Regions from separate parts of the Planococcus sp. TJ-301 genome, predicted to be linked through region 1. Evidence: riboswitches for the same ligand, from Rfam matches in the RefSeq annotation. Region 1 holds a riboswitch; the other holds the start of a gene.

What was found. A riboswitch is a leader RNA that binds a small molecule or an ion and turns the genes downstream of it on or off. The one in region 1 is predicted to bind thiamine pyrophosphate.
Region 2: another riboswitch for thiamine pyrophosphate. It lies ahead of AC4EHJ_RS02995 (YkoF family thiamine/hydroxymethylpyrimidine-binding protein); the one in region 1 lies ahead of thiT (energy-coupled thiamine transporter ThiT).

Annotation. Positions count from the first base shown of each region.
Region 1 covers NZ_JBZDOH010000005.1:40,892-52,935, forward strand. The annotation lists gene AC4EHJ_RS15990 (MDR family MFS transporter) at 1-114, shown strand, start outside; gene AC4EHJ_RS15995 (DEAD/DEAH box helicase) at 223-1,383, shown strand; gene AC4EHJ_RS16000 (aminopeptidase) at 1,380-2,609, shown strand; gene AC4EHJ_RS16005 (SGNH/GDSL hydrolase family protein) at 2,622-3,524, shown strand; gene AC4EHJ_RS16010 (hypothetical protein) at 3,570-3,701, opposite strand; gene AC4EHJ_RS16015 (M20 family metallopeptidase) at 3,757-4,839, opposite strand; TPP riboswitch at 4,987-5,086, shown strand; gene thiT (energy-coupled thiamine transporter ThiT) at 5,182-5,757, shown strand; gene map (type I methionyl aminopeptidase) at 5,840-6,589, shown strand; gene AC4EHJ_RS16030 (TspO/MBR family protein) at 7,001-7,732, opposite strand; gene AC4EHJ_RS16035 (M3 family oligoendopeptidase) at 7,948-9,750, shown strand; gene AC4EHJ_RS16040 (GNAT family N-acetyltransferase) at 9,752-10,300, shown strand; gene AC4EHJ_RS16045 (DinB family protein) at 10,385-10,858, shown strand; gene AC4EHJ_RS16050 (beta-class carbonic anhydrase) at 10,926-11,489, opposite strand; gene mreBH (rod-share determining protein MreBH) at 11,688-12,044, opposite strand, start outside.
Region 2 covers NZ_JBZDOH010000001.1:585,576-597,619, reverse strand. The annotation lists gene AC4EHJ_RS03015 (hypothetical protein) at 1-294, opposite strand, end outside; gene AC4EHJ_RS03010 (energy-coupling factor transporter transmembrane component T family protein) at 507-1,265, opposite strand; gene AC4EHJ_RS03005 (ABC transporter ATP-binding protein) at 1,246-2,682, opposite strand; gene AC4EHJ_RS03000 (ECF transporter S component) at 2,669-3,250, opposite strand; gene AC4EHJ_RS02995 (YkoF family thiamine/hydroxymethylpyrimidine-binding protein) at 3,243-3,842, opposite strand; TPP riboswitch at 3,936-4,042, opposite strand; gene AC4EHJ_RS02990 (hypothetical protein) at 4,334-5,359, shown strand; gene AC4EHJ_RS02985 (M6 family metalloprotease domain-containing protein) at 5,611-7,446, shown strand; gene AC4EHJ_RS02980 (Bax inhibitor-1/YccA family protein) at 7,537-8,271, opposite strand; gene AC4EHJ_RS02975 (HNH endonuclease) at 8,471-9,415, shown strand; gene AC4EHJ_RS02970 (helical membrane plugin domain-containing protein) at 10,465-10,947, opposite strand; gene fdhF (formate dehydrogenase subunit alpha) at 10,954-12,044, opposite strand, start outside.

The DNA.
Region 1 (12,044 bases):
ATCGCAATAGCCGCATTATTATTGGCGCTGTTTATCAAAAAACCGGTCCGCCCAGTCGAAGAAGCGGAAAAAGAAGAAGTTTACAAGCGCACAGAAGTTGCGGAATCACAATGAAATACCTGGGCTGCCTTCTTTTTTTGGAGGCAGCTTTTTCGTTTGAAAAAGGCGTAGCGGCGCCGGATATGTTACACTAGAGGCATCGAAGAGAAGGTGGAATAGGACATGAATTTTATAGAACAGTTAAGCCCGATTTGGCAAGAAAAATGGAAAAAAGCAGGATATGAAACGGCGATGCCGATCCAGGAACAGATGATTCCGGAAATGCTCGCAGGAAATGACATCGTCGCGGAATCTCCAACAGGCACAGGAAAAACATTGGCTTATTTATTGCCGATCCTGCAACGCATTAACCCTGAAAAGCCCTCAATCCAAGCCATGATTATCGCCCCGTCACAGGAGTTGTCGATGCAAATCGTCAATGTGGTGCGCGAATGGACTGAAGGCACGGATATTACAGTTACTCAATTGATTGGCGGAGCAAATATGCAGCGCCAGCTGGAAAAACTGAAGAAAAAGCCATCGATAGTTGTCGGTACGCCAGGGCGTTTGAACGAATTGGTCAAAAACAAGAAATTGAAAATGCATGAAATCCGCATGCTCGTGCTTGATGAAGGCGATCAGCTGATGGCGCGTGAACACCGCAATATCATGAAAGACTTGATTGAAAAAACACAGCATGGCCGCCAGCTCGTGTTGGTATCAGCAACGATCACTGAAGAAGTGGAGCTCGTAGCTGACCGTATGATGCAGCATCCGACACGCCTCAAGGTGAAAGCCGAAGATATGCCGATGCAAGGCAAAGTGACGCATTCGTTCATCAAAGTGGACGAACGGGAAAAAACCGAAATGCTGCGCAAGATTTCCAATCTTGAAAACGTCAAAGCGTTGGCGTTCGTCAATAACTTGGACCAATTGCTTATGAAAGAAAACAAATTGAAATACCGCGATGCGAAAATCGTGGCGCTGCATTCGGAAATGAAAAAAGATGAGCGTAAAAATGCGCTTGACCAATTCCGCAAGGGTGAAGTATCTGTGTTGATTGCAACAGAGGTGGCTGCACGCGGCCTTGATATCGATCAAGTGACACATGTCATTCACGTTGACGTACCGCAGACGATCCAGCAATACCAACACCGTTCCGGCAGAACCGGCCGCGCCGGAGCAGATGGGGAAGTCCTCACGCTGCTTGCTTATGCAGATGAACGCCATTATAAAAAATTTACCAAAGAGCTACCGTCAAAACCGGTCCAGAAGATCCTTCACGGAGGCCGTCTGATAGAAGGAAGCAGCAAAACAATTTCTGAAAAGGGGAGTAAAAGATGACTTTCCAACAAAATCTGGAGCAGTATGCTGAACTGACTGTCCAAGTCGGCTTGAATGTTCAAAAAGGCCAGCTCGTCATGATCAATACGACGATTGATACGGTCGAATTCACGCGGCTAGTAGTGGCGAAAGCATATGAAGCGGGTGCGAAGCGCGTCCATGTTAATTACACAGATCCGCTTCAGACAAGAATCCATTTCGAAATGGCTCCAGACGAAGCGTTCAATGAATATCCGCACTGGTCCGTCATGCAGCGCGATGAAATTATCGATACTGGGGGATCGTTCTTGTGGATAGATGCTGAAGACCCGGATTTGCTGACAGGCATTCCGGCCAAGCGGCTATCCGATTCACAGAAATCCGCAGGCAAAGCATTAGAGCGCTACCGCCAAGCGGTGGGGACGGATAAGATTGCCTGGTCGATCGTTGCCATCCCGTCCAAAGGTTGGGCGAAGAAAGTTTTTCCGGAACTTGATGAGGAAAGACAACAAGAGGCTTTATGGGAAGCGATTTTCAAAACAGTGCGGATTGGCGAAAGCGATGCTGTGGACCAATGGAAACAGCATATCGGTTTGCTTGAAGAGCGTGCTTCGCAATTAAATAGCAAAAAGTTCAGCAAGCTGCATTACCGGGCACCTGGCACAGATTTGACGATTGCGTTGCCGGACAAACATATATGGATGACGGGCGCTGCAAAAACACCGCAGGGCAATCCGTTCATTGCCAATATGCCGACGGAGGAAGTTTATACTGTGCCGTTGAAATACGGAGTCGAAGGTGTGGTTACGAATACAAAACCCCTGGTTTACCAAGGCAATATCATCGACGGTTTCACGCTTGAATTCGCCAAAGGGAAAATTGTCAAAGCGACAGCGGAGCAAGGACAGGAATTATTGGACGAAATGATCTGTTCGGACGAGGGATCGGCATATCTTGGCGAAGTGGCTTTGGTGCCGCATCATTCACCGATTTCTGATTCAGGCATCTTGTTTTTTAATACATTGTTTGATGAAAATGCTTCGAACCATTTGGCGATCGGCGATTCCTACCCGACATGTTTCGAAGGGGCGCGTGACTTAGAACGGACCCAACTCCAATCGATCGGGTTGAACACGTCAATCGTCCATGAGGACTTTATGATCGGCAGCGCTGAGATGGATATTGACGGACTCTATGAAGATGGTACGAGCGAACCGGTTTTCCGTAATGGAAACTGGGCATTTTAAGAGGTGGATAATGTGAAGAAGAGCTTGATGATAATGCTGGTATTTATGTTATGGGTGAGCGGCGCCGCAACTTCACACGCGGCAGTCCGTACCCCTGCAAAATATGTAGCAATTGGCGACTCCTTAGCAGCAGGCCAAACTCCGAATTCTGCAATTGATGCAGGCTATTCAGACATGATTGCAAAAGAATTGGCGCGGCAGCAACCCGTCGCTTTTTATACGAAAGAATTAGCTTTTCCGGGTTTTACGACTCATGATGTTCTTGACCGGGTAACTTCCGAAGAAGCCCAAGATGTATTGAAGAATGCTAACATCATTACGGTATCAGCAGGCGCAAATGACCTGCTCAGGCTGGTGTCGGCTGACCCTGCGGAAGGGTCATTATCGTTCGGGCAGATCCAAGTGGACTTTGCGTTGAATGGCGCACGAGCGAATTTGGAAAAAATTCTTGCAGAGCTCGAACAGCGCGCTCCGGATGCGGACGTCTATGTAATGGGCTATTATTTTGCCTATCCGCATGCCCGGGACTCCCAGAAGGCGGGGACTGCTTTGCAGCTCGACCGGCTTAATGAAATCCTGGAAACAACCGCGCAAAAAAATGGAGCGCTGTTTGTCCCTGTGGCTGATGGATTCGGCAAAGATGGAGTCGACCAAGTTCCAAACGCAGCGGATGTACACCCGAATTTAAGCGGCTACCAGACAATGGCAAACGCCTTTTTCGATGTCTACCAAAAAGGGTGGACAGTGGAAGACTGGGAAGTGCCTGCCGCGGCTCCGGTTTCTTTTGAAGAAATCCAGGCTCAGCAAGATGAAGAGTCTTCTGGTGAATTGGAAGGAAGCTCAGCGGCCGTGAATCCGTCCCGGCACAATGCCGCCGGACTATTGGCGCTAAAAGAAGCCATCCCTTATAGTTAAAGAGGAAAAAGAGCTGCAGCGAGAATCGCTGCAGCTCTTTTTATCTTATCGTTTTGATTGTGGTGTTTTATATTGGCCCGCGTTGCTGGCTTTTTTTTTGTTCATAGCTTTGCGGATAATCGGGTAAGCGATGGGTGCAAATTTTATCGCAGTTTTCAATAAACGTCCTAATGCCATTTAAATCTCTCCTGTCATGAGTAAGTTAGTATAGTATTCCCAAAAGGTGTCTGCTTTAAACATATACAGGTGATAGGGCGAGGGCCAACAAGATGTCTTTGTACTGATGGACGCTTTGGACTTCTACATATTCCGCGTTGCCATGCCAGTCATCTCCGGTCGGACCGAACTCGATTGCCCCTTCGCCGCCATTGACCTCCGCATAATAGCGGGTGTCAGCTGCGCCGTGCTGCCCAAACAACACAGGGGTCTCGCCTGTTGTATCTGAAATCGCTTTTTCCAGGGACTGGATGGAGCGGTTTTCTTTTGTGGTCGTCAATGCCGGCGTCGAGCCACTAGCTTTATATTCCATGTCTAGATTGAGCCGCTCTGCCAATTCTTTCATTTGGCGGACGATTTCCTCTTTGTCCTGGCCCGGCATGAAACGGATATCGTAGGACATTTCACAGATTTCCGGCACAACGTTATAACGGTCGCCGGCTTTGATAATCGGGAGATTTACTGACGGCTGCTCGTAATATTCCGTCGACTCTTTGCGGAACGGCAGGTCGGACATTCCTGCATGGAATTTCATCGCGGATTCAATGGCATTGATTCCTTCCCAAGGACGGCTGCCATGCGCTGGTTTGCCTTTGAACGTCAGATCCATGCGCAGAATCCCTTTTGACTGCAGCCCGATTTTCAATCCAGTAGGTTCGCCGCAAATGACAAAGTCTCCGGTATAGCCTTGTTCAACGAGCCATTTCGACGTGTTGCGCCCACCGATTTCTTCATCTGTAACAATATGAAGCTGCACGATCCGGTTCAATTTAGAGGCGTCCAATTCGACGAATGCCTGCATCATGGCGGCGACTCCCGCTTTCATGTCCGCAGACCCACGTCCGTAAATGCGTCCGGCTTTTTCAATAGGCACATATTGTTCCGGATGCCCCGGCACAACATCGACGTGGCCATTCCAGATGAGGGTTTCCGTGCCTTGGCCTTTGATGGCTGTCAACATCTTATAGCCGTTGTTATCGTGGACCTTTACGTCCTGGCCATTCTTCTCGAGCCATCCCGCACAATATTCGAGCGCTTCATTTGCCCCTTCTTTCGTATCGCTTTGGATCTTAATCAGTTCTTTCAAAAGCTCGATCATAATATTTTCAGCAGCAGTTGTTCCTGCTGCCTCCACCACCTTTCTTGAATTTCTCGCTATATACCTGTTACCCTGCTGACGCTGCTTGAAACAGGTTTGCATTCAAGAATGCGCTTGTGTACAATACAAGTGTAAGATAATAATTGTATACACCACAAGGGGAGCTATTTGCTGAGAGTGAACGTTCTGTTCTTACCCTTTGAACCTGTAAGTTAACACTTGCGCAGGGATGTGGATGGAAACCTGCCCTTACGCGGCGCCAGGATCTATCCTGGCGCCGCTTTTATATGGTTTTGATTCGCGGCCCTTCTGGTGATGTGCACAACACATAAGGAGGAAGCTATGAGAAATTTACGAGTGATTTTAATGATGGAAATCGCGATTTTCGGTGCGTTGGGCTTTGTGCTCGACTTTATCGCGTTCAAAATGCCGCAAGGGGGCTCTGTCAGCCTGGTGATGATTCCAATCGTCCTGATGGCTTTCCGCAGAGGCGTCCTTGCTGGTGTATTGACGGGCGTGCTGGTCGGGCTGCTGCAAATAGTGACGGGTACGGTCTCCGTGACGCCGCTGTCTTTCGGCTATGTCGTGCTGCAGGTCATCCTGGATTACCTGGCGGCTTATGGCGTCGTTGGCTTGGCAGGAATTATGCGCGGAAGATATTTGAGAGCGGCTGAAAAAAAACGCACTGGACAGATGGTGTCAGCTATCATAGCCGGAGTGCTGCTCGGCTCGTTATTGCGATATGCCATGCATGTGGTGACAGGCATCTTGTTCTTCGGCATGTTTGCGGAAGGCAATGTGCTTGTCTATTCAGCAGTCTATAACGCGACTTATATGATTCCAGTATTCCTGTTGGCAGCATTTGTCTGTTCGGCGCTGTTCGCTGCCGCTCCGAAACTGGTACACGCAAATCAATAATAAAAGGGGGGACTATTGTTGTGATAGTCCTCTTTTCTTATGGTATAATTTTTCATAGACAATTTGAAAGAAGGGTTATTCAATGATTGCTACTACTGAACAAGATATAGAAATGCTGAAAAAAGCCGGCCGTATGGTAGCCGAAATACGCGAGGCGATGAAGGCGGCGACAAAACCAGGAGTGACGACGAAAGAAATCGACGAACTGGGCGGCCGCCTGTTCGACGAACTAGGCGGCGTGTCCGGCCCGAAATCGGAATATGATTTCCCGGGATTCACGTGCATCAGCGTCAACGAGGAAGTTGCCCACGGCATTCCTGGCAGCCGCGTCATCAAAGAAGGCGATATGGTCAACATCGACGTATCGGGTTCTTTGGAAGGTTATTTTTCCGACACAGGCATCTCTTTTGTGGTGGGCGAAGGCCACGCTGAAAAAGAGAAACTGTGCGAAGTGGCTGCGTCCGCATTTGATTTTGCGATGACGAAAGTCAAGGCCGGCGCGAAGCTGAACCAGATCGGCAAAGCGGTCGAGCGCGAAGCGAAGCAGCAGGGCCTATTCGTCATCAAGAACCTGACAGGGCACGGCATAGGAAAATCGCTTCATGAAGCTCCTCAGCATATCTTGAATTATTACGACGCGTGGGAAAAAACCATCCTGAAAGAAGGTATGGTCCTGGCAGTGGAGCCGTTCATTTCACAGAAAGCCGAACACATTATCGAATCAGGGGATGGCTGGACTTTCATCACGCCTGACCAGTCGTTGGTGGCGCAGATTGAACACACTGTACTGGTGACAAAAGGCGAGCCGATTTTGCTCACTAAATTAGACTGAATGCCAAAAACGCACCGGATTTTATCCCGGTGCGTTTTTCTATGATTAAAAAGTAAAAAATCCTGGGTTTCAAATAAATCTAAGAAAGATATTCCGCAATACAGCCCCGCGGGAGTCGGAGGTGTTTTGCTCCATATCTTGAGATTTGCTGGAAACTTCAGCGAGCATATCTTTCATGTTTTTTGATAAAAGAAATGATTCTCTATTAAGAAATACCTTTGAATGAAGCGGAAGGCGGCGAGGGTAAACATACTGCTCCTGCATCGCTTCGCTAGCTTCGAGACATGAAAGTGCGCTGAAGCGAAATGAAAAGGCGTCAGAGAATTTTTAATAACTTCTAAATGAATCGAATCCACAAAAACAAAACCCGCACGGAATAAATTCCATACGGGTTTGTGATGCTTGTTCTTATCAAGCCCTTGTTAATGGCCGTTTTTTGATCAATAAGATACCTGTGAAAATGACGCCGCTCAGAAACAGCGAAGCCGTCGTCACTAGGAGTTCATCGGTGCCATGTTTTACAGCGATGCCGATGAATGCCCAGATGAAAACCGAAGCATAAGGAATGTCGTAATGGTGGAAGCGTATATGGAGCGCGAGAGCGGTTCCGACTGTCAGCATGATGACAACCCATAGCTGGTCGCTGAGGCCCCAGCCGCCCCAATTATAGTAAGTGAGCACGTAGCTGACGTTGGCGATGGTGGCGACGCTGATCCAGCCCAAATTGATGGATATCGGCAGGCGCCCGGTCCATGACCGGTCCTCGTTGCTGTACTGCAGATACAGCGCAATGAGTGAAATCAGGTAGCCGATCATTACAACAATCGTCCACGCGAAAAACTCATAATGCCAGAGCAGCAGCCAAATGATGTTAAAGGCGGCGCTTAATGTGAAAAATAATGTGACTTTATATGAAGGCAGCTCGCCCTTTTTCCAGCGCACCCAAAAACCGATGATCCAGGCAGCCAGCAAGATGTAAATAACGGACCAAATGGAAAATACATAGCCGGCAGGCGTAAACAGGACGGGCAGCCGATTGGAAATATCTCCGGTGTTCTGTCCATTCAGCGGCAGAATATTCGCCAAGGCATTAAGTATGACGACAGCTAAGAATGCCAGTGTCATCAGCAATATTCGAACCATAAGAGATCCCTCCTCTCACATAAGTATAACTGCCTGCGTTTCGTACAACAAACGGAATTTCCAAAAAAATCAATAAAACAAGTGCTTTGTGAAATCTTCGGACACTTTTTCGCACAAATTTCCAGTGGGTTCTACTTGAACAGATCCTTTGCCAACTGAATAATAATGGTATACTAATAAGTGTTTTTAGAAAATTTAGTTTACCAGGGGGAAAAATGATGACGGTGAAATTTCCAGAAGTCTGGGATTTGGATGTGCTTTTTCCGGACGGCAGCGATTCAGCGGAATTGCGATCACATATCAACGAAGCAGAAGCGGAATTAAAGCGATTTGAAACTACGGCAAAGCAATTCGAAGTGCCTTCTTCAGCAGCAGAGGCAGGGCGGATTGCTGCATTATTAGATGATGTGAAATCACTCATGCAGCAGCTCCGCCAATCGGGCGCTTTTATCGGCTGTCTGATGGCACAGAATACTGAAGATAAAAAAGCGGCCATCCTGCAGAGTGAGTCTGCGGCATTGTCGGCGCAGTTCCAATCCGCGTTGCAGAAAATTCAAAAAGAATTGACGAAAACAGAAGCAAGCGTCTGGACGCAGCTGCTGGAAACAGAAGAGCTTCATGAATTCAGCTTCGTCTTGAACGAGTGGCTGGAAGAAGCGAATATGCTGCTTTCCGAAAAAGAGGAGAACCTCATCACGGCGCTGAGCATAGACGGCTACCACGGCTGGAGCCAATTATACGACATGCTCGTGGGTGACATCAAAATTACGATGACAGTCGATGGACAAGAGAAAATCTTGTCGGTTGGCCAAGCCAATAATCTGAGTTCCCACCAAAATCCGGCTGTGCGCCAAGAATCGTATGACAAACTCGAACAGGCATGGACGGAAAAAGAAGACTTTTTTGCGAAAGCATTGAATTCAATTGCCGGTTTCCGTCTGGAAGTTTATAAAAAGAGAGGCTGGGACAATGTCCTTCAAGAGCCGCTTCATATGAACCGCATGAAGCAAGAGACGCTGGATGCGATGTGGGGAGCGATTGCAGATCACAAGCAGCCATTCGTCGAATACTTAGACCGAAAAGCCGAACTGCTCGGCAAAGATGGGCTTGACTGGTACGACGTTGATGCGCCGGTAACGGCCAGTACGCACCAATTCACATATCAGGAAGGCGCAGATTTCATTCTAGAGCATTTTGGAAATTTCGGTCCTGAACTGCAAAAGTTCGCTTTAAAAGCGTTTGAACAGGGGTGGATCGAAGCGGAAGACCGCCCGAACAAACGGCCAGGCGGATTTTGTACCGGACTGCCAATGACTGAAGAGTCTCGAATCTTCATGACCTACAGCGGTTCGATGTCAAACGTGGCTACGCTTGCCCATGAACTGGGACACGCTTTCCATACACACGCGCTCCGGCCAGTGCACCCGTTAAACCGTTCTTACGCAATGAACGTCGCTGAGACGGCTTCAACGTTTGCTGAGATGATTGTCGCGGACGCGGCTGTTAAAAATGCACAGTCAAAAGAAGAAAAAATCGCTTTGCTGGAAGATAAAGTCCAGCGCAGTGTCGCGTTTTTCATGAACATCCATTCCAGATTCTTGTTTGAAACGCGCTTTTATGAAGAACGCAAAAAAGGCGTTGTTCCAGCGAGCCGATTGAATAGCTTGATGGAAGAAGCGCAAAAAGAAGGGTTTGCCGGCGGATTAAAATCGACCCATCCGCATTTCTGGGCATCGAAGCTGCATTTCTATATTACGTATGTGCCGTTCTATAACTTTCCGTACACGTTCGGCTATTTGTTCTCGTTGAGCATTTATGCAAAAGCGCTGGATGAAGGAGCGGATTTCGAAGAGAAATATATGGCATTGCTCCGGGATACGGCAATTATGACCGCTGAAGACCTGGCGTTGAAACACCTTGGCGAGGATATTACGCAGCCGGCATTCTGGGAAAAAGGGATTGCCCTGTGCGTGAAGGACGCTGAGGATTTCAACGCTCTGACTTCATCTGTGGATTGATATGAAGCTGACATTCGAGGGACGCACTTGTTATATCCGGACCTTGGCAGTAGAAGACGCGGATGAAATTGTTCAGTTGCTGTTGCGCAACCGTGAATACTGGGCAATTTACGAACCGCGCCATCCGGACAGCTATTTCACAGCCATGGCGCAGCGTGAGAAAATCCGGGAATCCATTTACCAGTCACGGGAAAACCGGGAGTACAGTTTTGGTATTTTTGAATTGTCGACCAATAAAATGGTTGGCCACATTTCCATCTACGGCATTAAGCGGTTGCCGTTCCTGAGTGCCCTCGTCGGATACTCGATTGACGAGGCCACAACGGGCAAAGGCATCGCTACTGAAGCGGTCGGGCTTGTGCTGACATTCGGCTTTGAAGAGTTGCGGCTTCATCGTATTGAGGCGTACGTCTCGCCGCGGAATGCTGGATCGGTGCGAGTACTTGAAAAATCACGTTTTCAGCGCGAAGGCCTGCTTAAAGAATTTTTGTATATCAATGGCGAATGGGAAGACCATTACCAATATGCTTTGCTCGAAAGGGAGTTTTGAAAGGGCAAGGCCGCCTATAAAAAGTGGCGGAATGCACTTGCCCGCTGGTTCTGGCCATAGACAATACGAAAGGGAGGGTTCGACATGGATCGAAACAAACTTTTTGCCTATCACCAATGGGCGACCGCCGAATGCCTGAAGCATGTTCATTCATTCGAGGAAGATCTTTATGCACGGCCAGGGGCGAATTCATTCGCTTCGATAGAAGAGACGACAAAGCATGTCATCGGCGTCGAAAAACTTTGGCTGCAGCGAATGATGGGGATTCCGAAGCCGGCTTTCGAGAATTTTGATGTCTCAACTGTGGAAAAAGCCATTGAGGCTTTCAGCCTGCTGCACGCTGAAATGGATTTGTATTTTGCATCTCTCAATGAAGAACAATGGCAAGAGACGCTCGACTTCCGGAACATGCGCGGTATGGATTTCAGCAATACCCGGGAAGAGATGCTGTTCACGGTCATTAATCACGCTTCATACCATCGCGGGCAAGTGACTTCCTTTCTGCGCCAGTTCGGCCACAGTGGGATCCCACTTGATTATATTTATTTTAAAAAATAAACTGGCTGCAAAAAACCGCTAAGGGAACTTCCCTTAGCGGTTTTTTGATTTGAAAAACTAATGCAGTTTATTTTTTATTGCCGTCTACAATCAAGTCCAATTTGCCGGTGGTTGGGTCGATCACCAGACCGTGGACCGGGACAGCGCTATCCATTAACGGATGGTTCGTAACCATCTGGACACTGTGGCGAACGCTTTCTGTCACATCGTCAAAGCCCTGGAACCATTCTTCAAGGTCCACTCCGGAATACTTCATCATTTCAATGGTCTTTTCATCAATGCCCCGCGCTTTCATCTTGCTTAAAATCGACTGTGGATCGATTGCGGACATACCGCAATCGTAATGTCCGATAATATAGATTTCGTCTGCATTCAATTCATAAACTGCTACAAACAGGCTGCGCATGATTCCGCCGAAAGGGTGGTTGATAACAGCTCCAGCACTTTTTACGATTTTCACATCGCCATTTTTTAAGTTCATGGCTTTCGGCAGCATTTCAAATAGCCGGGTATCCATGCAAGTCAAAATGACGATTTTCTTATCAGGAAATTTTGTGGTGATGTATTGTTCATATTCTTTCTTCTCTACGAACTCCTGATTGTATTCCAAAATCTTTTCAAGCATCGACATGGTATATTCCTCCTTAAAGCTCTTTTCTCTAGTTTAGAACAAACGGCAATAAAAAACGACTGAAACTATGCTGGAAAAGTAAAAAAAATTAGGCTAAAAATTTAATATACCAATTGAAACAGTAAGTTATGCTGAACTTTCAAATTATCGAAATAGATAAAAAACCCGGAAGCTGAAAGCCTCCGGGCAGCGTTTAGATTAACGTGAAATTTTTTCGAGTTTGCTGAGCATAACAAGCGAACGGCCAGTGCCGATTGCAACAGACTCAAGCGGTTGTGGTGCAATGTGGACAGGAACAGAAATTTCTTGTGACAGCCATTGCTGCATGCCTTTCAGCAATGCACCGCCGCCTGAAATAACGACGCCTTGGTCGACGATATCGCCGGATAATTCAGCCGGGCAGTTTTCAAGGGTGGCACGGATGCATTCAAGAATTGATAGAAGCGATTCTTTCAATGTTTCCTGAATTTCAGTTGAAGTCAGCGTAACCACTTTCGGAAGGCCAGTCATAATATCACGTCCACGGATTTCCATGGTTTCTGATTTATGGGGAAC
Region 2 (12,044 bases), on a different contig from region 1:
ATTGTACTTAACGAATAAAAAAATTATGTAAACTTCCATTTTTGAATGTTGCAGAAAAAAGGCTGGCTCAATCAGCAGCTCGTTGTCAGGGAAGTAACAGACTTTTTCTTTTTCAATAATGCCAATGCGCTTCATGGCCCATAAATTAGTATAGCCAATTGAAATCTCAACAGAGGCGCGCTCCATCATCTGGGACATATCACGTTCGAACAATTTAAAGGAGTCTTGGCGGTTAGTCATATAAATAAGGTAGACTCGGTCGTCTTTTTCATCGAGCAATTGGATTTCGTGCATCAAAGACACCTCCAAAACGGGTTTTGTTATCTATACCCATAAATGCAAAAATCCGAACAAACAGTTTTAAATCATAGAAGAAAGCAAAAAACATATAGAAAATCTTTGAAAATTGTAAATGTATATAACTACATAAGGTAATTTTAAAAAACCTAGAACGTCTACAAGAAAAAACTGAAAAGCGGCCTGCAACATGCAAGCCGCTGACTTACTTATTTATTCAGTAAAGCGCCGAAGATGCAACTTGCAGCCAAAAGGGCGACAAAAAGAAGTGAGAACCAATAATCACTCGGTTTTATCGTTATCGGGCGAAAATAAGATGTGCGTGCTTCACCGGTAAAACCGCGGGCTTCCATAGCAAAAGCGGCGCTTTCGGCTTTCCTGACAGAACCGGCAAGGGTCGGAATAAGCATACGGGAAATCGAAGTGAGGCGGTGCCATCTGCTATTTTCCTTTGAAAAATTTCTCATTTCATGAACCTGCTTTATCTGCATGAATTCATCTTTTATAAGCGGCAGGAAATGGTAGCCCACCAGAACGCTGTAAGCCAATTTAGGTGATAACTTCATTTGCTGCATAAGACTCATGACAAAATTTACAGGCGCAGTAGTGAAAGCGAACATGAGAGACAGCACGGAAAACGCCAGCACCCTCAAGGAAAGGGACAATGCCAAATTTAGTTGTTGATCGGTGATGTCAAAAAAACCGGATGACCAAATAATCGTTCCACTAGAAGACCGGCCAAAAACGAGGGTGGTCCATAAGTAGCCGAATGAGCCAAGTGTAAAAGGCAGCATGCAAACCAACCACAATTTCCAATTCGTACGGCTGAATACGATTTGTAATAATACAATGCCGCCGCAAAATATTAACGGAGTCCAAGGGTTGAAAAAGAAAGCCATCACGATCATCGACAAAGTAACAATGCCGAATTTAAATGAAGGGTTCATGTCATTCAAAAGATGCTTCATTGATTGAAGTTCCTTCCGGAGGCAATAAATGATGCGCCAACAGCAAGTCATTCCGCTTCCATAAGTCCGCCGCGGAATACTTGCCGGTCATCGACCCATCTTTCAGCAGCAGCAAGGAATCAGCGACCGCCAAAGCGAATGTCATGTCGTGCGTGACGATTAAAAATGCTGTCCCTTCTGCAGCCCGCTGCCGGATTAAATCATATAATTCCTTAAGCGACTCGGCGTCTTGTCCGGCTGTCGGTTCATCCATAAGCAGAATTTGCCGCTTGTCTGCAAGCATTGCGCCAATCGCAACACGCCGTTTTTGGCCGTGGCTCACCGAAAATGGATGCGAATCCGCGATTGCAGTGAGATTTAGCCGCTCCAACAGAAGTTTGATTTCCTGCAGCGAAGAGATTCCCGAATACGCCAATTCCTGAGTGACGCTCTGCGTCAAAAACATGAACTCGGGAGATTGAGGCACATAGCCTGCCCGGGAAATAGCCTGTAAGGTGCCTACCGGCTGGTGAATGCCGCATAATGCTTTTAAAAGCGTTGTTTTCCCGCTGCCGTTCGGACCTGCGACAACCACCACTTCGCCGAGTTTTAATGAGAATGACAGGGGGAAGAGACGTGTTTTGCCATTGATTTCTACTGCCAAATGATGAACGGAAAGTGCTTCTTCTGCCAATTTCTTATAAAGCCGCGAAGGAAATTGTAGGGCCGGGACTGCCACCGGCGGACCATCCGCGATTAACCGGCCGTCTTTGTCGAGCCTGATTTCTCGATCGAAGAAAGCTTCCCAGTTTGCCAGCCTATGTTCGACAGCAATGATTGTCAGGTGTCGATGTTGCTGTAATCCGTCGAGCCAGCGGACGAAATCGCGCGCAGTCAAAGGATCAAGATGGGATAATGGTTCGTCTAGCAAGAGCACTTCCGGATCCATGATCAACGCGCAAGCGACAGCGACACGCTGTTTCATGCCGCCGGATAAGCTATGGATTTTGGAATGTCTCCACTTGGTTAAAGACGTCAAATCTAGGATGTCCGCAATCTGCTTTTCCATGTCAGCGAAAGGAATATGAAGGTTCTCCAGCGTAAATGCCAATTCCTCTTCGACTGTCGGCATGCAGAATTGAGAGTTGGGATCCTGAAACACTGTAGCAATCCGGCGATTGATTTCTCCAGGGGCGTAATCCTCCGCATTTTCTCCGAACAACTTGATTTCTCCGCTGACGATGCCATCGCAATTGAGCGGATAAAGGCGGTTCAGCAAATACATTAACGTACTTTTGCCGCAGCCGCTCGGCCCGCAAACGATGATGCGTTCTCCCTGATGGATAACAGCTGATACATTGTTCAATACCGTTTTACCGCAATCCGGGAAGCGGAATGACAGATCATTTAATCGAATAACTTCCTCAGGCACCCGCATCACCTTTGCTGCTGCGGGAAATTGCATAACCGCGCAGCGAACCAGTTGCGAGGAGACCATCGGCAATATATTTGCCGCCGATTCCTGCAATCACCATGCCGCTCAAGACACGCAATGTGAACATCAAAGCGACAAATGACGGATCGAGTGCTGCATACCCCGATATGAAATAGCCATAGACGAAACTGAACACAGCAGATCCTGCGCCGGCAAGCATCAATACTGCCAAGTTGAAATGCCTGTAACGCGTGACCGCAAATGCTGCTTCTGCACCAAGACCTTGAATGAGCCCTGACAAGATGAGACGTGGTCCGACCGCATTGCCAAGAAGGACTTCTATTAACGCCGCCAATGTTTCAGGCAGAACGGCAGCCCCAGGTTTGCGAATAATGTACATCGAAATGATGGATACGATAAACCAGATGCCGAACATCCATTCATACGCGATCGGTCCGATAATGCCCGCCCAAATATTGCCGAAGTGGATAAATAAGAGATAAACGATGCCAAAGACAACGCCGAACAGTGACATCAAGACGATTTCTTTCAATTTCCAATCTTTAAGCACCGCTGCCACCTCCGTGAGAAGGGCTGTTTATGCTCAAAGCGACTGTCATCACTAGGTGTGCGTTTTCGGTAGAGCGCGCATTGGTAAACGCTTCTTCGTAAAAAGCGAATACATCATGGATATCGCCATGGATGCCGCTCGCATAATGCATGGAGTCATTAAAGACGCCACGCTCTTTCGCACGTTCGACTTCCCGGTAGATGATTTCCATATAATCTGGAGTGTTCATGGGATAAAGCGCAAATTGCGAAGATACATATTGCTTCGACGTGTCGATGTTCAACAAAGTATCTTCTTTGTCCAAATAGGCGTCTCCGGCAGAATCCCCTGGGCAGCCGAGAGAAAACGTGCCTGACATGGCGACATGCACGCCCGTCTTACCAGCATGGAGCGCTATCGACTTTGCCGTATTGAAGACGTGGAGCTGCCTGCCGCGGATGACGGTCGAAACATCGTCGGTGTGCATCCAGACATTTGAGGTATCGGTTTCCCGCAACGCCCCTTTGATGACTTGGATGAAATCCCCGGCCATCGGATGCAAAGAAAAGCGAAATCCGACAATCGGGCTGGTGCCGCATTGAAATGGTTCCATATAAAAAATCCTCCTTAAAAATATACACAAAAAAGGCCGCATCCGCGAAGATGCAGCCACAATTTCATGTATGAAATCCAGAAAGGATTGGGTCAGAAATGCGCCACACTTCCTCACGCAGGTCCTAACCTGATCGAGTTATAAGGGATCGAAGCTTGCGCTTGCATCTCAGCTAAAATTAAGCACCCCTAGTGCAGAAAACGGTATGCAGTTTTTTTGTGCCGGGTTTTCCCGATGGGTTCAGTTTAGCGGAAGGTTCTGAAGAAGTAAAGAGGGGATGGAAAGATTTTTTAATATATATTTGATGAGATGTATTGTTTATCATGCCAATGATTGGTATCATAAAAATACTGCAAGTTTGTTATAAATGTAAAAATTATCTTATTTATTCCTTGTCTAGTGCAATATTATTGTTATACTATAAGATTTTTATATTTTTTTATTAATGAACCCCTACATTTTAGAGTGTTTTATTTATTGGGAGGAAGAACATGCGATATCGTGATATAAGTCTGGATGAACTAGAAGAAATTGAACAAGAGCTGCATTTGAGCGAAGAAAGCAGAAAAGGGTTGTTGAATTACACGAAAATCGAGATTTATGATGCGATGCATACGCATTTGTCGATTCTTAGCAAAGACGATAACGACTACCTCGATTATTATACATATATAAAGAAAAAATTGGTGTGTTATTTGCTGCGCTATAGTTCCAGCGTCCATGGAAGCACCACACAAGAACGTGTAAAAGCTGAAAAAGTTTTGAAAAGAGTGCAAAGCTACGATCGGAAAAATCCGATTGTTTCTTATAGATTAGGCTGCCTGGCTTATCTGCAAAAAAAATTCAGCGAATCTATCGGCCATTTCCAGAAGGCGTTGGATTTTCAGAAGAGTTACAGCGATGGGGCGTTCTTGCTCAGCACGGAACAAATTAATCGAGTGGTCTTGTACTTGTCGAATTGCTCGCTGCATACTGCATGCCAGACCTTGGTCATCGGTTCAGAGAATGGGCAGAACGAAGGATCGGGCAATCCGATTTTTGCCGATTTTTTCACTCAACTCAGCTATAACGAAGGCATATTGAAATCCCAAGCGTACCGCATGACGACATTGGACGGCACCGAATATTGTTCAATCGATGAATGCATAGAGACGTGCAGCTCAGCGCCTAAAGATACCCTAATGCTATTTTTTGGAGATACAGGAACAGAGCTCCACTTTAACGGCATCAAGGAGGCATTGGCTGCGCCTCAAGCACATGTATTGCGCCATCTGCTGTTGAATGCGCACCAGCTGAAAGCAGTAACCCCAGTATGCTTGAAAGACTATTTCCTGGATAGCCATGTTATCGGAGGAGCGTCGAAGCATGCGCTGGAACCGGTGATGGAAAACTTGAATACATTATTAACTGAACTTGAAACACAAATCACGATCAACGAAACAAACGGCGGGTATCAATTGGACGGTTCATTCGAGTACATCTTGATGGACCGGGCTGATGAACATCTAGCGGATTAATGAATAATAGCAAAGCTGCTCCAACGGCCATTAAATGGCCTTTGGAGCAGCTTTTTTCTTTGGCGAAGTGAAGAATTTCCGGCAAATGGAAGGCTCCAAGAATGCTGAATGCGATATTGCTTCGGGTTCCGAATAAAACACGCAAAAAGAGCTATGTTATTAATTTACAATAGATACATACTACCTATTCCAAATATACTGAATTATTTATACAATTTACCAGTACCATAAAACGTTTAGGGGGTCGAACAATGTTAAAAGTCTTGTCTACATCAGCTTTAACACTTGCTTTAGTCGGCGGCGCAGTTTTTGCTGGAGTGAATTCCAATGGCTCAACTGCCGAAAGGGTCAGCCACCAAAGTGAACTGAGCTTAGCCCATCATGTCGGAGCTTCTCCAGAACTGTCTGAAAAAGCTAAAGAGCTTGGCATTGATCTGTCAAAAGCAGATCCAGCAGAAAAGTTAGTGAACAAAGGGGAGAAGTTCCAAGCACCCGGCGACAACCACGTTGCTTATAACCAAACAGAAGGTGACGTACCAGTTCTTGTGCTTCTGGCGAAATATAAGGAAGGCGATGAGCCGATCGGTGATATGCCGGGGCAAGTGCCTGCAGGTTATTACGAAGATTTGATATTCGGTGATGAATACAATCCGTATGAATTGGAGCAATTCAAGCAATACGCAGAATATAACGGAGTGAAAGTACCGACTGACCGGACGATGCAAAATGTTTATAAAGAGTCGAGCAACGGAAAAGTGAATCTTGTCCGCAAAGAAAATACGGATTTTGCTTGGGTAGAATTGCCAAAAGGAGCTTCTTATTATTTGGATCAAGAAGGGACGTATGCTGAAAACGGCAAGTACGTTCTGGGCAACGCAAATGGCGATGCGCATACGGGTGAATTTGTCCGTGATTTATTGGCAGCGGCTGACAGCGAAATTGACTTTTCTAAATACGCAGTGGACGGTGAAGTGCCAAACATTTTCGTGGTCCATGAAGGCACAGGTGCTGAATTCAGCAGTGACCCGGCACAGTTCTGGTCGCATAAATGGAGCTTGCTGAGCGCGCTGTACTATGGCAAATACTATGAAACTGGGAAGCCGGCAGATGTCTATGCAGGCATGGACCAAGGGGCCTGGATCGATAAAACCGTCAAAGAAGATATGACGTATGACGGAGTGCTTGTAGACAACTATAACATCCAGCCTGGAATCGGAGGCAACGTGGCGGGCTATGACGCCGCTACAGACTCATACGACAGCAAACTTGCAACTGGGCCATTCCCGGCACAGCCAGGGGTTTACGCCCATGAATTTGGCCATGCTCTCGGATTGCCGGATTTCTATGATACTGTCTACTCATCAGAAGGTGTAGGCAATTACTCCATGATGGCTGGTGGATCATGGATGCGCTATCCAAATGCGGCAGCTTATTCAGGAAATTCACCGACGCTATTTGACCCGTTCTCTAAAGTTTTCCTTGGTTGGGCAGATCCAGTAGAGGTAGCGCCAGGCGCCGCACAGACGATTACGTTGCCGCCGATCAACGAAGCAGCATCTGACAACGGCATCGTCAAAATGGAAGTTCCGGGTTCAAATGGAACCGAATACTTCTTATTCGAAAACGTGCAGCAAAAAGGATTTAACCAAGGTTTGATCCGCCAAGGCGAAGATGCACATGGATTGTTGGCATGGCATGTTGATGAAAATGTCATCAATCTTTACCAAACTGCCGGATTCCGCCCGAACAATGTAGAAAACTGGATGAACAAGCGCTATCAGTACAACCAGTTCCAAATAGCTGCTGACGGTACAAAAGTGACCCATTATGGATTGTCCGTCCTGCAAGCGGATGGCAAATACGATTTGGAAAAGAACGAAAACCGTGGAGATGCTGCCGACTTCTTTAAAACAGGCGATGAAATCACACCTGTTTCAAGCAATGTCCATTCGGGATCGTATTATTTCTGGAAAGGCAATAATGCTACACCTGCTGATTCAGGAATTCACGTAACCGATATCGCCGAAAACAGCGATGGGTCGATTACAGCGAAATTCTTTTACAATGTAAACTCAAACAAAAAATAACACCCAATAACTGAAAGCCGCGGCTCCTGAATTTACCGGAGCCGCAATTTTTTTTGCAAAAAAAAACCGCCCCGAAGGACGTTTGGAAGATTACCTGCTGCGCAATTTTGACAGCAAGCGCAGAATTTCAAGGTACAGCCAAATTAAGGTAACCAGCAAACCGAATGCGCCGTACCATTCATAATATTTCGGCACTCCTTTATTGGCTGCAGTCTCGATAAAGTCGAAATCCAGCACCAGATTCAATGCAGCGATAATGACGATGACCACGCTGATGGCAATGCCAAGAGGCGTCGCTTCGTGCAAATGGGGAATTTCAAAACCGAAAAACCCTCCGATAAATGAGATAAGGTAGACGATGAAAATGCCGCCCGTAGCTGCAACAACGCCCAGCCGGAAATTTTGGGTCACTTTGATGAACCCCGACTTATAAGCGAGCAATAAACTCAACAACACACCGATGGTCAATAGCACCGCTTGGAAGACGATGCCGCCGTATTGGACTTCGTATTGGGCCGATATCGCCCCGACAAATAGCCCTTCCAGCAACGCGTATAAAGGGGCTGTATACGGCGATACTTTTGGTACAAAGATAGTGACCAAAGCGACAATAAGGCCGCCGATAGCGCCGACAAGCATCAATAGCACTGCGCTTTCCGGATTGCTTAGGAACAAGTTCCAGGAAAAGACGAAAGTGGCCAGCAGCAATAACAGTAAAATCAATGTTCTGTTGACCGTGCCTTGAATGGTCATTGTCCCCCCGGTACCGACACCACTATGTTTCGTAAACGATTCATTTTTTAAACTCGGATTTCCGCTTCTCATAAATCTCACCTCTTCTTATAGTTAACACGTATTCAAGTATATCCTTTATTTTCTTATGGGACAAAATATACCGGAATAGAATTTCAACTTAGGTATAAAACTGCAAGAAGCGTACAAGGATCGGGCAGAAATAAAAGAATTGAGTTAAACTAGAAAAAGCTAGGTAAACAAGAGAATCAAGAATCACTGGGGGGCCATTATGAACAGCTTTATCGTCATGCAGGGAGAAACGTATCATGAAGAACGGAACGGTGGAATCCTCTGGACGCCGCGCATCGATAAGTCCGGGATGGTGCCGCATTCTTGGAAAAGGATGCAGGAATTGAAAGAGAGAGATCATGTTTTCCATTACGTAAAAGGGCATATCGTTGCGATCAGCCTAATTACCCAAGGCTGCAAAAACGGCATAATCCCCGGGGGGACAGAAGAAGCTTTCATTGCGGAAGCAGTCTACCACGAATTGGATTTTCCGCTCGCTATCCGAGATCATTTCGATGCAATCCAGCCTTTGCTGCCATTGAAATATTCGCCTTTCCAGGAAGATGCGAGCGGCAATTCAGGCTATTTATATCCATGCAACGAAGAACTCGCCATGAAGCTGCTGGAGTTTATCACCAGCCTGAATTTCTTTGCACCCGAAGAAGAACAGCTTGAATTGGCGATTGAAGTAGTGAAAAAATCCACGCATAATCCACTGATGACCATGATTTCAGAGATGGAAATGGAAATAAAGGAAAAAGTGCGGCGCAGCAAAAAGCAATTCAGCAGGAGCCTTTTGCAATTATGGCATAATGAATGCCCTCTCTGCGGAATCGCCATCGATGCAGCATTGACCGCGAGCTACGCCAAACCATGGAAAGACAGCACCGATGCTGAAAGGCTGGATCCACATAACGGCATCCTTTTGTGCGCAAACCATGCCGCTTTGTTCACATCGGGGCTGATCGCTTTTACAGGGGGAGGGCAGCTGCATATTGCCAGCCGCATCCCGGAAGAGCAATACGCGGTCTATGGGCTCAACAAAACGATGAAAGTGCCTGCGACCCTTGAGCACGTGCCTTATTTCCGTTGGCATAAACGGAATATCTACATCGAACCGAAAAAGCTTAAACTGGCGAAAACATTGGATGTGCGCTCTGTGTAACAGAATATGAAAAGGTGGTTACTGCTAAGCTGCTCCGCTTTAAGCAGCATATTCCAAATTAGACGGCCACATAAAACCTTTTAACAGGCCTGACAATCAACAAATAAAACCCGTAAGAGCACCTGTAATCAAGGTGCTCTTAAATTTGTCGGAAAATTTTTCTATAAGGAAATGGGTATTTTTGGTATGATGAAAAAAAGGATCGAAAATCCAAGTGGTGCAGAATTTGCCATCTGAAAAGAAGGAGTGGCTGAATGGAATTTGAAATTGGAGACGGCACTTTGATGCTGCCATCTTTGGACATTATAATCATCGCAATAATTACGATTTTCTTATTAATGCGGTGGAGCAAAGGGTTAGAAACAAGGCGCTTTACCATTTTCATTTATTTTCTAATAAGCACTTATATTATTCCGATTTATTCTCGCAGTTAACATGAAGGGGAATTCCAGCTTTGGTTTCCGTTAGGATTTGTGGTGGTTTTCTTTTATTTGTTTCGCAGCGAAAAATACCACCCGTCTAAAATGAAAGCGAGTGTTTTAGGGCTGGGTATCGCGTTGTATCGGATCGTTCTTCATTTTATAGGCTAGATTAATCGATCTTAGAGTTCTTTTATAAGCCGAAGAGGAGTGGTGGATGTGGCACTTTACAACAACTTTGGGGAATTTCTTTTGAGTTTGCTGATTTGGTGAGAGGTCCTTTTCTTGTTTCAACGAATCTCTAATCGCTCTCTTGAAGGAAATTCTTTGAAAAAAGATATTGCTGTCACCTTTGTCCAAAGTCTGATTCTGCTTTTCATCTTGAATGCTTTGCGGATTTATACGGATTTGTATTAGATGAAATTTAACTTTCTGCTTCTGCATGAAAATTGCTGGCGGTGCTAATTGTAAAAAAAATAAGTGTTTTCAGCTTAGGGGAACAATTTTTCAATCAAAAAGCCCAATGATTTTAGCTTCCTATAGACCCTAAAAAAAACAAGTTCCTTCTATATAATAGAAAATCCATAAAAAGAGCTGCCGAGAAATTCTCGGCAGCTCTTTTTGTCTATATTATTTATTGCCTAAACTTTTTCCCATGCCTTTTAGGAAATTCAAGCCGAATTTGATCGAACGATTGATGTCGGGATCTTTCAACGATTTCATCAACTGAAAAATACCGACTTTCTTTTCGCTTGTGCGCTCCGCTTCGGCTTCTTTCAAGCCGACTGCGACGCTTGCGGCGAGTTTCTCGGTCGTAGCGGGATCGATGGCCGTAAGTGCGCCAGCTGCACTCATCATATTATTGATGAGGTTGGTGACGGGTTCACGCGTAGCTTGGTGCACGACGATTTCAGTGATGCCTTCTTTTGCTTTGACCATTGCCAGTGCAGCGTCAAGGATGCCGGCGTCATTCAAGTCACCGGTGATTTGCAGCAATTTATTCAATGCCTGGTCTTGTTCTGCAAGCAGGGACTCAAGCTCTTTTAGCTTGTTGTGCCGAATTTCATCTGGGCTCAACTGTTTTTTCTTCAAGTGAGTGATCGGACTCGCCATAGGACATCACCTTTCTACTTTTTGATCGGTCAAATGCACATAGCCTTCACGCGCCCATTTCCGTGCAACTTCGATGCCGGACTGGGGATTGCGTTTTTTGTCGCGCGGGTTAGAGCGCGGCAATGGCCGTTTGCCGTGTTCTTTCAAGACTTCCATGCGAACTTTGGTCTGCTTGTATGCAGGGGTATTTGTCCGTTGATCGACAGCGGGACCTGTCAGGAAGTTGATCGCTGTCTCTTTCTTGACCGAGTTCATCGGCAGGAACAATTCGTTGCCTTTGACGCGGGCAGTGACAATCACGGGCAGTTTCAGCGCGCCGTATGGCGAAACCAGACGGACCGTCGAACCATCTTCCAGTCCACGTTCAGCCGCCAGTTCAGGCGACACTTCGACAAAGGTTTCAGGCAGTTTTGACTGAATGCCTGAAGATTTATTGGTCATATTGCCTTCATGGAAATGTTCCAAAAGGCGTCCGTTATTGATGTGCAAATCATATTCCTCCGGGAAGACAACCGGCTCAACCCAGTCAGACAAAGCGAAACGCGCTTTTTTGTCAGGGAAGTTGAAGCCATCCACATACAGGAGGGGAGTGCTCGAGCCATCCAGGCTGCCCCATAGGAAGCTGTTCCAGCCTTCCATCGAAGCATAATCCGCTTGGCTGAACAACGGTGATAAGCTGGCCATTTCAGCGAAGATCTCGCTAGGATGGCTGTAATTCCATCCAGCGCCTAGGCGATTCGCGATTTCCTGGACAATCCACCAGTCTGCTTTCGACTCGCCAAGTTCAGGCAATGCTTGGTAAAGGCGCTGAACACGTCTTTCAGTGTTCGTGAATGTGCCTTCTTTTTCCAGGGACGGAGCGGCAGGCAAAATGACATCCGCATATTGAGCTGTACGGGAGAAGAAGATATCCTGGACAACGAAGAAATCAAGTTTTGACAGTACTTCGTCGACATGGTTGGCGTTTGAATCAACAAGCGCCATATCTTCGCCGACAACATACATGGCTTTCATGATGCCTTCATCAACAGCTTGCAGCATTTGGATGTTGTCCATGCCGGGCTTGTCATCGATTTTGACGCCGTAAGCTGTCTCGA